One region of the Desulfobacter sp. UBA2225 genome, then DNA from elsewhere that is predicted to be linked to it. Evidence: predicted binding sites of a transcription regulator. Region 1 holds the regulator's gene; each other region holds the start of a gene.

Region 1 (4,191 bases):
GAACCTGCTGCCAACAGTCGTTCTTTAAACTGATCCATTTTCAGCAGCTTTGAAATCTGGGCAAGAACTTTCAGATGACCGCCTGTGGAGTGCTCAGGTGTCAGAAGCAGAAAGAAAAGATGGACGGGCCGGTTATCCAAAGACTCAAACTCAATTCCTTTAATGCTGCGCCCAAATCCAACAGCAATGGATTTCACCGTCTCCAACTTGCCGTGGGGAATGGCGATGCCGCCGCCGATGCCTGTGGACCCTAAATGTTCGCGTTCCATCAGGACTGCTGCGACATCTTCGACTTCGGCTCCGGCCACGGGAGAAACAGCCTGGGACAGTTCTTTTATGGCCTCTGGTTTGTTTTTGGCTTTCAGGTCTGCGATAATAGCGTCCAGCTTTAGAATGTCACTGATTTTCATTGGCTCCGGCCATCCTATCCTTGGGGGGCAATTAGTCCCAGTTTCCCGTTATTGTGTTTATAAATCACATTGACCTCTTGTGTGCGGGCATTAATGAATACATAAAAAGATTTTTTGCCCGACTCCAGTTCAATCACCGCATCCTCAATGTCCATGGGTTTTGTTTCAAGGGGTTCTTCAATAATATCAACCACGTCCCCGGGCAAAGGTTCCTCAATGCTGAACTCACGGGTATCCGTCAGGCTTGACTTGTTGCCCAACAGGTGTTTCTTTATCTTTTCCTTGTGTTTTGTGATCTGGCTTTTGACTTTATCCGCCAGGATATCAATGGCGGCATACATGCTTTCGGACGCTTCCTTGGCATGGATGTTAAGCGACCCGCTGGTTAAGGTTATTTCGGCAATATGCCTTATTTTTTCAACGCTTAAGACAACATTGGCCTCGGCCGGACCCTCCAGCATCTTGTCAAACCGTTTAAGCTTTTTATTTACATAGGATTTCAGGGGATCGGATGCTTCTATCTGTTTGAACGTGATGGTGACTTGCATAGATGAGCTCTCCCTATAATTGTTTGCGTTTGTTGGACGGCAGAATATTGAGTACTTTTCTGTATTTTGCCACGGTTCGCCGGGCAATCTGAATATCTGATTCCTGCAGAATTGCGGCGATTTTATCGTCACTTAAGGGTGCGTTTGGATCTTCATTGTCAATGAGTTGTCTTATTCTCTCCTTGACGCTGGCCGATGCCATGGAAGGTCCGTCCCCCCGCTCTATGGAGCTGTTGAAAAAATATTTCAACTCAAATAGTCCCTGGGGGGTGTACGCGTATTTGTTTGTGGTCACCCGGCTGATCGTAGACTCATGCATTTCAATATCTTCGGCAATATCTTTTAAAATCAAAGGCCGCAGATAGGCAATGCCCTTTTCAAAAAAATCCCTTTGAAACTTGATGATGCTTTCCATGACCAGATAGATGGTTTTCTGGCGTTGATGAATGGATTTTATCAGCCAGGAGGCGGACTGCATCTTTTCATTAAGATAGGTCTTGGTCTCCTTGGGGATTTTTTTGCCGGTGGCGACGGCTTCCCTGTAGAATCTTGAAATTTTTAATTTGGGAAGGCCGTCATCGTTCATAACAATTTTAAAATCATCACCGACTTTGTAAACATAGATATCCGGGGTGATGTAGGCGGGTTCCTCTGTGGCAAATTTCCTGCCGGGCTTGGGTTCAAGAAACTGGATGATTTTTACTGCAGCCCGCACATCCTCAACGGAAATTTTAAGGGCCTTGGCAATTTTTTTACTGTTTCTGTTTTCAAGATTTTTGAGATGATCCGTAATGATCCGGGTGATGATATCGTTTTCAATGCCCAGTTGCCGGACTTGAATCAAAAGCGTTTCGCACAGGTTTCTGGCACACACGCCGGGGGGGTCAAAGGTCTGGAGCACAGCCAGCACTTTTTCAACGGTTTGAATATCGGCCTCGGCACTCTGGGCCAACTCCTCTACGTCGGCGCATAAATATCCGTCCCGGTTCAGGTTGCCGATGATGACATGACCCAGTCGCTCCTCTTCGTCCGGCAGATCCGAAAGCATCAACTGCCACTTTAAATGGGCTTCAAGGGTTTGTTTCTCGGATGTAAATGATTCGTAATTGAGCGCTTCACTGTTTTCAGACTCCATGTAGATTCTACCGGTGGAGTTGTATTCATTGATATAGTTTTCCCAGTCCGTATCCGAGCGCACCCGCTCTTCAATGGTAACTTCTTTGGCAGGGGCTTCTATTTCCTCTGTCCGGGTTTCGGTTTCCTGGGCAGTGATGGCTTTGTCAGAGGCCTCATCAATGGAGATTTCTTCAAGCGCCGGATTTTGCTCCATTTCCTGCTGGATCATTTCGGCAAGTTCAAGCCTGGAGAGCTGAAGCAGTTTGATAGCCTGTTGGAGCTGGGGTGTCATGACCAGCTGCTGGGTCAGTGCAAGGCTTTGTTGTAATCCAAGTTCCATGATTAAAGTTTAAAATTGTCTCCCAGGTAAATGCGTTTGGCTACTTTGCTTGAAATAATTTTTTCCGGAGGGCCTGATTCCATAACCATACCCTGGCTCATAATATAAGCCGTGTTGCATACGCCTAATGTTTCCCTGACATTATGATCGGAAATCAATATTCCGATGCCTTTGTCGGTAAGCTGGGATATGATTTGCTGGATATCAATAACAGCCAAAGGATCAATGCCGGCAAAGGGCTCGTCCAGTAGGATGAACAAGGGGTCTGTGGCAAGAACCCTTGAAATTTCCAGACGGCGCTTTTCTCCACCGGACAGGGAAGTCGCCTTTTGTCCGGCCAAGGCCAGTATCCCAAGTTCTTCCATCAGTGTTTCGGCTTTCCGGTTGATGTCCGCGACTTTTTTGTCAATAACCTCCAGAATGGCCGTTATATTTTCCCGGACTGTCAGTTTTTTAAATATAGAGGTCTCCTGGGGCAGGTAACCAAGGCCCTTTCTGGCCCTGACATACATGGGATAGCGGGTTATATCCTCCCCGTCAAGATGGACCGTGCCTTTGTCCGGCCGGATCATGCCTACGGTCATATAAAAGGTCGTGGTCTTTCCGGCACCGTTAGGTCCTAGAAGCCCGGTGACCTGACCCTGGTCAACGGTCAGGCTGACGTGATTCACGACGGTTTTACCGCCATAGGTCTTTACGAGGTTTTCCAGTACCAGTCGGCTCATTTATAAAGAACCATCCTGATCTTCGGCATCAAAAAATGCTTCAACCCTGTTTTTTTCGGTGCTTTCCACAACCACCCGGTCCTGGGCCTTAAACAGGGTTATTTTTTTGCCGGAGATCCAGCTTTTTCCCGTAAGCAGACGGGCTTTTTCCCCTGTGAGCACCAGTATTTCATCTGTGGTGTCATAATCCGCCTGATCCGAGAACGCTTTGCGCTCCCCTTCGGTATATTCCACATTCCCCGTGGCAAGAATCCGTTTGACGTTTGATTGGTCTTCCTTTTTGGTTTTTGAGGTATGAAAAAATACTTTGATCGAATTTGCTAAAAGCACACTGTCCGCCCGAACCGCTTTGACGTTTCCCATAAATTCCACCATGGATTGGTTTTTGTCGGCGACCATTTTATCCGAAGTAATTTTCAGGTCTGCCGGCGGCTGTTTCTTCTCAGCAGGTGCCTTCTCCTGGGCTGCAAAGGATACCTGTGCAAAAAGAGTCGACAGCACCAGCAACAAAATCAGAGAAATATTATAAGCTATTGGGATTCTGACTATTTTCACTAAATTGTCCTTCTACGTGTCCTTTTAAGATGATCAGATCCTGGTTTAGCCGGATCTCCATGCTGTCAGCTTTTATCACGGAGTTTACGTCATCAAATGTAACCCTTGAATCAGAGCGTATTATATGCGGTTTTTTGGCATAATGCAATGTTTCACTTGTCAGGGTGTATTGCTGATACCGGATAGTAACATTCTCTGATAAGATCATGTCATGGGTCTTGGTGTCGAGTTCTCCCCGGGTTGCTGTAAGGTGAACTTGTACATTTTGCTTTGTGTAAAAAATAATGTCCACATCTTCAAGGACCGCTTTTTTCGGGTCTTTGAGCAGGGTGGCGCTGGATGCTTTGAGCTTCCATTCGGTAATTCCGTTTTTTTTGGAAATCTGCTCAAGGGCGTTAAGTTTGAGTGCAGCCTTGTCATCCAGCTCAATATTTTCAAGCTTGATAGGCGTGGTGAGCAGGTGGTTGATGTAATAATAAGCACCGACGCCAACAAGA
Region 2 (4,191 bases), on a different contig from region 1:
GATTCATTCGAACAATGCCATAAGCACCCTGCTTTTATCACGGTTTTTTATTGTCAAATTCCTTCAGGATTTAAGCCCTGATGCCATCAAGCAGGTACGAAAAAATTTGTCCCATCTGGAAACAGAGCTTAAAACGCTGGAAGGCACCCTTGCATATACGACCTTGATGGAGACCCTCACACCCATCATTCCGCTCCAAAAAGCATATGCTGAAGGATTTGAGCAAATAATCAAAGCGGTAGAAAATAGAAACCGGATACGGCATGAAAAGCTGGACAAAATCGAACCTGAAATAGTCAGCCTTATGGATCAGATAGTAAAAGTCTACCGGGAAGAGCAACGCGCCATCGATACCCAACTGATGACAACCACAAAGCGCAATTCAAGGACAATTATTACCTACTCCGTTTCTGCCGTTCTGATTTGCATTTTGCTGATTGTTACAATTACCCGAAGTGTTTTAAGGCAATTGGGGGAAGATCCGTCTAAAATTGCAAATGTTGCCCACCAAATTGCAGACGGTGATTTGATGTGTCAGTTCAAAAAAAATAATGGGAAAGCGTCCACAGGGGTGTATGCCGATATGGAAACCATGGCGGCACACTTAAAAAAAACTATCGGAGATATTGCCATAGGCGCCACCACCCTGACAGTTGATGCCACGGCGCTTTTCTCTTTATCAACGGAAATGAAAAAAGATGCCAAGGCGTCTGAATCAAAATCCGAATCAGCCTCCCTGGCGAGTCAATTCGTCAGTCAAAAAATGGCCAGGATGGTCACTTCCATGGAGCGGGCTTCGGTCAATGCAAATACAATTGCTTCAGCTGCCGAGCAGATGTCTGCAACCATTACCGAAATTTCGAAAAATACGGCAACAGCGAATCACATTACCCGAAAAGCAGTCAAAAACACCGAAGAGGCCAATCGGTATGTGAATGAACTTGGAGCGTCCACCGATCAAATCAGTAAAGTGGTTGAATCAATATCCGAGATCTCTGAACAGGTGAATCTGCTGGCCCTAAATGCCACCATTGAGGCGGCCAGAGCCGGAGAGGCGGGCAAGGGGTTTGCTGTTGTTGCCAACGAAATCAAGGCATTGGCAAGGCAGACAGCTGATGCATCAAACAATATCAAAGAACGAATCAGCCAGGTCCAGCACTCGGCCTCAACCACCGTAACAGAACTTGCTCGGATTACTGATGTGATTAACGAGATCAATGAGATCGTGACATCCATTACCGGGGCTGTGGAAGAGCAGTCTGTGACCACAAAAGAAATCGCATCAAATACAGCACTTGTCTGTGTTGAATTGTCTGATACCTCTCGGGAAGCATCAGATAATTCCGAATCTGCATCAGCAATTGCCGGGGATATCAAAGAAGTTAGTCAAATGTTGTCAGGTATCACAAAGGCAAGTTCCATCGTGGATGAAAACGCCGAAAAAATGACAAAATTGGCAGAAATTCTTCACAAGCGGGTCAAACGATTCTCTATTTCGTAAGTTGCTAAAATATAAAATTTTTACACTTGCTGTTTAACAAGTTGGTCAATCTAATAAGAACAAAAAATTTAGCTTATTTGTTTCAATTATGTAATATCAATAGGTGTTTTTTATATACAAATTTGAAATAAGTTGATAAATAAAATTTTACGCTGGATAGATAGTGTCAATTCCCGCAAAATCAATTCCTTTTATTATAATATGTTACAAAAAACAATAAATTACCGAGAAGAAAATGGCATACTTGTTGCTTTTTACCATGAAATTTTTGAATCAACAACAATGGAGCATAATTATGGTAACCAAGCAGCACTTTTCTATCATTTTTGTAATTCTTTCAACTCCACTGGCTGCATTGGCTGGAGACAACACAGTAATTGACAGCGGAAATACAAGCTGGATGCTGATTTCAACAGCCCTGGTGCTACTCATGCTGCCGGGCCTGGCCATGTTTTACGGCGGCCTGGTACGGGCAAAAAATGTTCTTGGAACCATGATGCATACCTTTGTGGCCATGGCGGTTATCGGTGTGCTCTGGGTGGTCTGCGGATATTCATTGACTTTTGGAAAAAGCATCATGGGCGGACTTGTCGGGTGGAACAGTGATTTCTTTTTTCTCAGGGGGATTGATGAAGCCGTGACCAACGGGATTCCGGAATATATCATCGCCATGTTCCAGGGTAAATTTGCCATCATCACGCCCGCCCTGATCAGCGGCGCTCTGGCAGAACGGATTTATTTAAGGGGATATATCCTGTTTATTTCCCTGTGGTTCCTGGTGGTTTACACGCCGCTGTGCCACTGGGTGTGGGCATCGGACGGCTGGTTGTTCAATGCCGGTGCCGCCGGGGTGATTGACCTTGCCGGAGGACTGGTCATTCATGTCTCAGCCGGTATCAGTGCCCTGGTGGCGGCCATCTACCTGGGACCCCGGCTGGGACATCCCAGAATTGCCACCCCCCCGAACAATCTGACCATGACCCTCATCGGTGCCGGACTGCTGTGGGTCGGCTGGTTTGGTTTTAATGCCGGCTCTACCCTTCAAAGCGGGCTGGACTCGTGCAGAGCCCTGACCATGACCCAAATTTCCGCGGCCAGTGGGGCGCTGGTCTGGTTGTGTATTGAAGGGATTATCTACCGGAAGGCATCTGCTCTTGGTTTTGCGTCAGGCACCCTAGCCGGCCTGGTAGTGATCACCCCGGCAGCCGCAGTGGTCCAACCCCTGGGCGCTCTTTTCCTGGGAGCGGCATCTACCGTGGTCTGTTTTTATGCACTTCAACTCAAAATGAAGATAGGGTATGACGATACACTGGACTGTTTCGGCATCCATGGTGTAGGCAGCGCGCTGGGGGTCATTCTGCTCAGTTTTTTCATCCGGGATTCCTGGATGGCATCAGCCAGTGAAGCAGCCGGTCGGACATGGACAGTCTTTGATCAACTGCTGGTACAGCTAAAAGGACTGGGCGCGACGATCCTGCTCGCAGGCGTCGCAACCATTATCCTGTGCGTTATTGTAGAGAAAACCGTGGGCTTCAGACTGGATGAAGAAAGTGAGTATAGAGGGCTTGACCAGTCGCTTCACGGCGAGAGGGGATATGACTTCTCCTCCTGATCGGTGAAATGTTCCTTTTTTAGAAAACAAAATTTCCGGTGCCTTTTCCAGGCACCGGGTTATTCATACACCGTATGACGCCGGGGATCAAAGGCCTCCCTGATGCCTTCTCCGATGAAGGTAACGGTCATCAGTGTCACTACAAGGGCTGACACCACAGCGGCTGAAATCCACCAGGCTTCCATATTTTGCCAGCCCTGGGATAAAAGTTCACCCCAGGACGGCGTAGGTGCAGGCAGGCCGAACCCCAGATAGTCCAGGGAGGTTAAGGCCACAATACCGCCGGAAACGGCAAAGGGTGCATAGGTAACGATCACGGAAATGGTGTTAGGGATAATGTGCCTGAAAATGATCCGCATATGCGAGGCACCCAGGGACCGGACGGCAAGAATATATTCACGTTCCTTTTCCCGGTAGGTCATGGTGCGCATGACCCAGGTAATGGAAATCCAGCCGAAAAAAGCCATAATCAGAATCAGGATCAGGAAGTTTGGCACCACAATGGAAGAAACAATAATAATTACATACAGAAACGGAATATTGCTCCAGATCTCAATGAACCGCTGGAAAAACAGGTCAAACACCCCTCCGAAATAGCCCATGGCACAGCCCATGGATATGCCCACAGTGTAGTTAAGAAACAACAGTGTCAGGGAAAAAAGAATAGCCGTGCGAAATCCGTACACAAGGCGGGCCAGCACATCCCGCCCCACGTTGTCCGTGCCCAGGAAATGCCGAAGGGAAAACGATGGCGGAAACGGCGGGTATTCATTGAAGCGCAGGTCATTTTCATAGGGATTATACGGCACCGGCGGCATAATTACAAAACTATTCCCCCCTTCCCTGTCAAATTTCTGCTTTAATTCCCGGTAATTGGTTTCATAGGAATACCCCAGGCCAAAGGTTTTCCCCGGGATCATATCGGCGTAGGTAGGAAAATAAAACTCCCCCTGGTAACAGACAACAAGGGCCCTGGAATTAATGAACACTTCGGCAAAAAAGGAGATGAACATCAGAACCAGAATAATCACAAGCGAACAGAAACCTCTTTTGACACTGCAAAAGCGCCGGAACTGTT
Region 3 (2,850 bases), on a different contig from region 1:
TTTGGCGAAAATCATTCTGTCCCCGATTTCGAAGTACCAAAACTAACAATTCAAGACCTGACCCCTCTCTCTGTGTGAATGAATTACAGTCCCTTATGCGGCCTTTGGCGAAAATTATTCTGTCCCCGATTTTCGAAGCACCAAAACTAACAATTCAAGACCTGACCCTCTTCTTCTCTCTGAAAAAAATCCCCCGTAAATTAACTTTTCCGGAAAATCATAAAAAAATTCCGGTTTTCCGGAATTTTCCCTTTGCCAATCATTTTTCTTTAGCAATTTTAACAGATTACAACTTTTTTATTTTTCCGGTAAACCGGAAAAATAAAAAGAACGCTTTTTCCCCCAAATTTTCCATCTTTGCCGTTTCAGCGCCAACCCCCTTGCTATAAGGCTTTGCGAGGACACCTGTCATTCACCCGTTCAAAATAGTCTTTAAGCCATGGTTTCTATTTTCCGGAAAATTAACGCAAATTCCCCCGGTAACTTCACTCGTCGCTACCAGAAATAGTATTTTTTTACCCATTGCCGCCAAAACAAAAACATAATATTTTATCAATCCACATACATTCAAAACAGTTACATCACAACTCATGACCATCATTAGCAAGAGACAGAACAACCATCCACTATCAACGAAATTATGGCATGCTATTTGCTTAAGATTTAGCACAGGGATCGTTCAATTAAGCAAGAGGGGAAAGGGACAGGATTATTAACCAAAGTCCTGCCTATTCAAATTAAGTTGAAAATGAAGAAACAAGGAGAAAAAAATGAAAAAGAAAGTTTTGGCAAGTTTGGCCATGGGAGCAATCGGAGTAGGGCTGATGGCTGGGAACGCAATGGCTGTGCCAGGGGCAGCACTGCAAGGAGTTTTAGATGGTATTACAAAAGATCCTATAGGGAATAGCAGTATTGACGTCACCACAGATTATATCACAGAGGGTCTCGATGATTATTGGGCAATCGCCGGCTCAGGCGGAAGCATTTCAACGATAGTCATCGAGTTAGCCGGTTATGCAGGAAGCAACACTTTTGGCATTTATGACGCAGCAAATTCTGCAAATTTTGTTCAAATTTTTGCGGGTGCAGATGCAGCTGGAGCTCAAAAACAAGTTTCTATCCTAGGTGATGGCTCAGTTTTTGTAAATTTCGCAGATACAGGCATCGACTTTGCGGGTAATAACTTTGGTTATTATTTAGATACTCCTGACTCAGCCTTTTATAGCGACACCTTGTTGAATACAGATCAATTTGATCATATGTTTGCGTATCAAGGACTTGGGACAGATACAATTCAGATCCCCCCATATGCCGCTGGAGTTTGGGGTACTGGTGAATACGTTTTAGCTTGGGAAGACATAGTTGGCGGAGGTGACCAAGATTGGGACGACTTCGTCGTCATGGTAGAATCTGTAAGTCCAGTCCCTGAGCCAGCCAGCATGCTTCTGTTTGGCACTGGCCTTGCCAGTCTTGCCGGGCTTGTCACCAGACGTAAAAAGAATTAAGGGCTGTTTATTAGCTGATCTTTGACACACAGCGCTTTTGTATCGCGCTGCCTCCTCTTACTCCTTTTGGCCTTTTGGAAAGTTCCTTCAAAAAGGTCAAAAGGAGTTTTTTTGTTCAGGGGGTCAGGAAATTTCTCTGAAAGTAAAGAGAAGGGTTGGCATGTTGCCAGACGGCATCTCAAGCAAAAACATCTCAATATTGGCACAATATTTGCTTGCACAATTTCAAGATAAATCAAGCCGTTTTAGGCATCATTACCACCTTTTTACGCAACAAGGAGCATTAAACCATGAAGCAAAATGTATCATCCAACCTGAAAAAATACACCTGCCAAGGCCTTGCCGCCCTCGGAATTCTGGCAGCCTGCTGCCAGACGGCCAACGCGGCCAGCCTGTTTCCCGCCGCCGATGGCTGGACACAAATAGCAAATGATGACGGAAGCATTAGCCCCGGTGTCGGCGGCCAAACCTTTGATGCCGAATACCTTGCCTATAAATTAGTGGGCAATACCCTGTTCGTCGGACTACAGGCTGGATTTGATCTGGTGGACGGACATGTTAAATATACTGACAATAAAGATTATTATGCCGGCGACCTGGCCCTCTCATTCGATGGCAATGCCTCTACTTATGAGTATGCTTTTGATTTTGGCCTGTTCACTAAAGATTATTACAATGGTGAATTGGTTGAGGCAGATAACAATGCTGATGGAAAAGACGATTTTGGCCTTTACAGTGTTACAGAATGGAATGATGACATAGCTTTTACCACCTCCAACCCCTTTGCCATGGACGGGGGAACAATGGTTTCCGGAGCTAACGGCACAACAGCAGCCGGTCAAGACGGAACTTCTTACTGGCGAACCGTCTCTTTTGACCTTACATCCCTTGGTCTTACCGGTATCTTCACCCTTGACGCCCACTGGACTATGTCATGCGGCAATGACGCCATCAACGGAAGTGCCGATGTCCCCGTTCCCGAACCGGCAACCATGCTCCTCTTCGGCACCGGCCTGATGGGCTTGGCGGGCCTGCAACGCCGCAGGATGAACAAAGAATAAGCTTATATCTCTTGTCATAATTTCGTTTTTTCTCCGGGCGGAGCCAAATGGCTCCGCCCTTTTTTTGTCAAAATTTAAAGAGGGCCGTAAATGACATTGAGAAAAAGATAGTAAAAACGACTTGACAACCTCCCTGCCGACAGTTACATGTAACAAAAAATGGGAGAAAAATATCATGGCAACACCAATTACCGAAAGAGTGCAAAAGCGGAGGGCCGCACTTCGCAATGCCGGTTTACGCCCCATTCAACTTTGGGTCCCTGACACCAGACGACCTGAATTTA
Region 4 (4,191 bases), on a different contig from region 1:
CCGTACTGGTCAAACCGCCGGTATAATGCGTTTTCCCAGGTATTGGGATTCAGGTTCCAGGCCCTGTAATTCGAATCATAGGGAAATTCCGCCCAGGTGGCAGAACCGTGTTTCTGGCCAATTTCATAGGCCCAGTAATACCAGGTCCCGTTATTCCCGCCGCCGTTGACCATATTATAGGTCCATTTGGGGCTCAAACGCATGGCATCTCCGCCGTTTTGGGCATCCAGGTTGTTTGCCATGGCATGCATGTGGGTCATGGCATAATAGGTGCCGCTGAAAACACCGCAGGAATTCAATGAACCCTGGCTCCGGATGGGGGGGAAATATTTTAACTGGCTGTTGTCCACATACCCTGGGTAGTCTGCCGACGGCAGCTCAGAAGAGGAATCAACAGGTGCGGATGCCCCGGTGACCACTTCCAGATCGTTTCCCACGGCAGCCATATCCGGTTTGTCTTTCTTTATTTTTCCTTTTCCCTTTTTGGCTCGCCACTGGTTGACTCGCTCCAGCCCGATTTTGTTCAGTTTAACTTTCTTGACCTTGAGCATATGCTGGTTCTGCCACTGGAGTTCTTCTTCCGTCAGTTCGGGCAGCCCGGTTTTGTACATTTCTTGTTCTTTTGCTGATAAAAATCCGGCACTGCTCAACAGGAACAGTATAATCATCATCAGGCCGATCGCCTTTGTTGTCGTGGGGTTTGCTTTCATTCACGCCTCCTTTTAAATAGTGAGAATTGTCATTAGACATGACAGGACTAATAGACAAAATGTATGCCACGGTTTAGGCCTTGCATGCATGAAAGCTTGAAACCCTTTGTTTATAAGCGTTTCACCGAACGATTTTTATTAAACGAGACATCATGTATATTGAAATTTCAAAGGGGAGATCACAGGTCTTTGTTTAAATAGTTAAATATCACCATAAAAATTGCGATATATCACCACGAAAACAAGATGCCCTTCCGGCGAAAAGGAAAGACGGAGATAAAAACGATAAGGGTCATAAAAAAAGTGGGGAGGACCGGTAAAATGCACCGTAGGTAAAGCCTTTACATCCTCCGGATCACCCGCTACTCATGTTCCCATTGATACCAGAATAGACAAGGCCGAAGCGGGTTACCGCTTCGGCCTTGTTAGTTTACTATGTTCTGCGTGAATATTTATTGTTTAATTTTACGGCGACCGAAGCCAGCCAGACTAATCAGGCCGAAACCCAAAAGGATCATGGTTCCGGGTTCTGGAACGGCCGGGGGATCAGTAGGGGGATCAGTAGGGGGATCAGTAGGATCATAAACCGGCGCTCCAACGAGTTTTAGGCTATCCGTTCCGCCTGCTCCGACATTCAGAAGTCTTGCACCTGCCTCAATAATCCCTGTGATATCACCATTAAATAGAACCGTAAGCGTTGCTTGAGTATAAAAATCTTCTCCTGCAGGCAGTAAGCTGTAGCCTGCGGGAGAGGGAGTTGATAGCAAGCCTGGATTGTAAAGGGCACCATCTTTTGGGTTACTACTGGTGTCGCTAGTCGGATAATAATCGAAGTCAAAACTGCCTTTAGAAATGCTAGTGATCGTCCAATAAGAAGAAATGTCTTGTGTCACACCACTTGCCGTCTGGGCTACCAGAGACCATTGTGATGTAATCGTTTGTCCACCATCAGGAGTGAGATCAAATCCTATTCCAGTTAATGCTGGCGCCCAGTTTGTGTTTGAGTTGTTGAATATGTCAACTGTTAATGTGTTCCCTGAAAGAGAAAAATCTAGTTGGATTTCTACGTCATCGTTCTGATCAACTTCTGATTGATCGATATGATAATCTTCAGTCAATCTTATTGTGGCTGGAAAGCTAGTAGCTTGTGCAGCAGGCACAACAGCTAACAGTGTGACTATCGATAAAAAGATTAAAATTTTTTTCATAATTCTCCCTTATTCTTTTTCGTTGTTAGGGTCAATTAAAGTATTACCTGCATCTTCCCGTCAAGCAGTCGCCATTCCTAAAATCAAAAACCGGATTCTCCGTAGCTTTTAACTTTAAGGCAACTCGGCTGTCCTTACTCATTCGGATCCGTGGCTTTTCGCCCCTGACTTTCATCAGGTTTGGCTTTGACTGTTGAATCCTTAGAAAGCAAAAATCGAACCAATGATTGAACGAAAAAAAAGAATAGCGAAATTAGGCTATAAATTCAAATTGATAAGAGAGGGTTGTGTTATTTGTCCGAGATGTAAAACCCCAAAGGATCACTATGATTGTGGTATTTGTTTCATAACAATGTGGCATTTATTTCATAGCCCAAGAAAGGTTTATAACATAATTTTCACCCTCTTGTTGAGGTTGTTGAGCTTGGCATGTGCCGGCCGGCTGTGGATTGGACCGATACTACAGTCAGGATTGTCCTTCCGCATCTGGAAACGGGTTCTACAGGGTATTCAGAAAAAGGATCAGGCCGGAATTTTGAATACTGTTTTAAAAAAAATTGAAAACAGAACACCCCTTTCCCGGAAAAAAGAGAAGAAACGGTCCGGGCTAAGGGGTGCATATTAAAAAAGAAGAGAATTAAGGCGTATCAGTAAAATCCCATGACATGACATTATTTTCCGGGGAATAGATATAGCCATCGGCCCTAACGTTTTCTACTGTGAATTCAAAGGATCCGGATGTTTTTGTCTTGGGTGACGTAAAAGCAGCAATACCGTCACTGTCTGTGGTTCCGATTTGATCCTCCTTAACAACAATACCGCTCCAGGCACCACTGACCTTCGCGTTTGCTACGGGATTTTCATCCTCGTCAAGGATTTGTACCTCTGCAAGCCCCTGGGAATTCACTCCCCTCTGCTGGACCGTTACTGTAATATATTCAACATGCATGAGGAGGCTTTCAGATGCGGATTGAATTGTCACAATGACCTCGTCCTCTGTGGAAACGGCTCCGTTATTGTCTTCCACCTTCAGGGAAACCGCATAGGTTCCGGTGGTTGAAAAATCATAGGTAAAGGTGTTGGATGTCCCGGAGCTTGCAACGGAACCGTCTACACGCCACTCATAGCGGGTGAGGCTGCCATCGGGATCATAGGAGCCTCTACCGTCAAAGGCAATCGTCCACGGTGCCGTACCGCTGAGAGAATCGGCCTGAATCACGGCCACCGGGTTTTGATTACTGCTTTCTTCCGCGGTTATATCGACTGAGGCGCGGGTATTTAAAGAAGCATCATACTCGTATCCCGATGCCGTGACGGAATCGACGGTAAAGGTAATGGTCCCGGATTGGGTCGTGGGGGGGGACACCCATTCGACTATGCCGCTTGCAGAGGTTGTGCCGGATACATTCCCTGAAACCAGTTCGGACCAATGTCCCGTAACATTTGCGCCTCCAACCGGATTCTGATCATTATCCAGGATTTGAACACTGACCCGGGTTGTTGTGCCGGTTTCATCCACAAGCGGTGTTGCCTGAATATCCGACACATAGACCTGCCTGGTGGGATCGGCCACAACCTCAATGCTGACGGAATCGGTATCGATTGCACCGAGTTCATCGGTTACCGTGAGGGTTGCAGTATACATTCCCGGTTGATCATAGGTATGCGTAACCTGGGGGTCGGACTGGGATGCGCCGTCTCCGAAATCCCAGTCATAGGAAAAAATATCTCCGTCAGCATCATAGGAGGATGCCCCGTAAAAATTGACCACTAAGGGCGCCGGACCTGAATAAATTGATGCATCTGCAACCGCTGTGGGGGAAATGTTGTTACCGGTAGTATCATAATCGACACCGGCATAAACCTCAGTTCCGTCCGCGGTTTGCGGCGCGTCCATGCTCTGGACCACCTGATTGCCGTTTGCAACATCGATCAAGGTAAAGGTCGAAAGGGTGGCTTCACTCCCCACAGTGTCGTCCTGGACTCCCAGGTACCAGGTGGACAGTCCGTCGGCATAGGGAAGAAGATCCGTAAAATCAAGGACAAAGGTACCATCAACGGCAGAGGTTGTTCCGTTAAAGGCATAGGCTCCACCCTGGTTATAGATCATCTCCGGGATCCATGTGACGGAAGGGACGGACTTGTTGATATCGGAAACGCCCAGGGTCATCCGGAGATGGTCTCGCCTGGCATGGTTTAATGTAAACTTTCCGATTACTTTGGGCTCATACCCTGTTCTGGCGGTGACCCAGTGGGCCCTGGATGGATACCAT

The links. The regulator sigma-54, encoded in region 1, starts transcription at its own class of promoters, with help from an activator protein. The targets are predictions, from matches to a motif close to TNTGGCACANTTTCTGCTNT.
Positions count from the first base shown of each region.
Region 2: the regulator sigma-54 is predicted to act here: its motif matches at 1,736-1,755, upstream of B3D59_RS01365 (ammonium transporter).
Region 3: the regulator sigma-54 is predicted to act here: its motif matches at 1,704-1,723, upstream of B3D59_RS00995 (PEP-CTERM sorting domain-containing protein).
Region 4: the regulator sigma-54 is predicted to act here: its motif matches at 2,124-2,143, upstream of B3D59_RS02030 (PEP-CTERM sorting domain-containing protein).

Region 1 is NZ_DDYV01000204.1:5,307-9,497, reverse strand. Features, by position in the region: gene B3D59_RS10290 (PTS sugar transporter subunit IIA) at 1-410, opposite strand, end outside; gene hpf (ribosome hibernation-promoting factor, HPF/YfiA family) at 425-958, opposite strand; gene rpoN (RNA polymerase factor sigma-54) at 972-2,414, opposite strand; gene lptB (LPS export ABC transporter ATP-binding protein) at 2,417-3,139, opposite strand; gene B3D59_RS10270 (LptA/OstA family protein) at 3,140-3,694, opposite strand; gene lptC (LPS export ABC transporter periplasmic protein LptC) at 3,663-4,191, opposite strand, start outside.
Region 2 is NZ_DDYV01000031.1:5,475-9,665, forward strand. Features, by position in the region: gene B3D59_RS01360 (HAMP domain-containing methyl-accepting chemotaxis protein) at 1-1,501, shown strand, start outside; gene B3D59_RS01365 (ammonium transporter) at 1,797-3,113, shown strand; gene B3D59_RS01370 (ABC transporter permease) at 3,173-4,191, opposite strand, start outside.
Region 3 is NZ_DDYV01000024.1:1,054-3,903, reverse strand. Features, by position in the region: gene B3D59_RS01000 (DUF4114 domain-containing protein) at 771-1,505, shown strand; gene B3D59_RS00995 (PEP-CTERM sorting domain-containing protein) at 1,796-2,566, shown strand; gene B3D59_RS18380 (antitoxin MazE family protein) at 2,742-2,850, shown strand, end outside.
Region 4 is NZ_DDYV01000036.1:4,143-8,333, reverse strand. Features, by position in the region: gene B3D59_RS02035 (PKD domain-containing protein) at 1-710, opposite strand, end outside; gene B3D59_RS02030 (PEP-CTERM sorting domain-containing protein) at 1,163-1,918, opposite strand; cyclic di-GMP riboswitch class I at 2,034-2,113, opposite strand; gene B3D59_RS02025 (PKD domain-containing protein) at 2,556-4,191, opposite strand, start outside.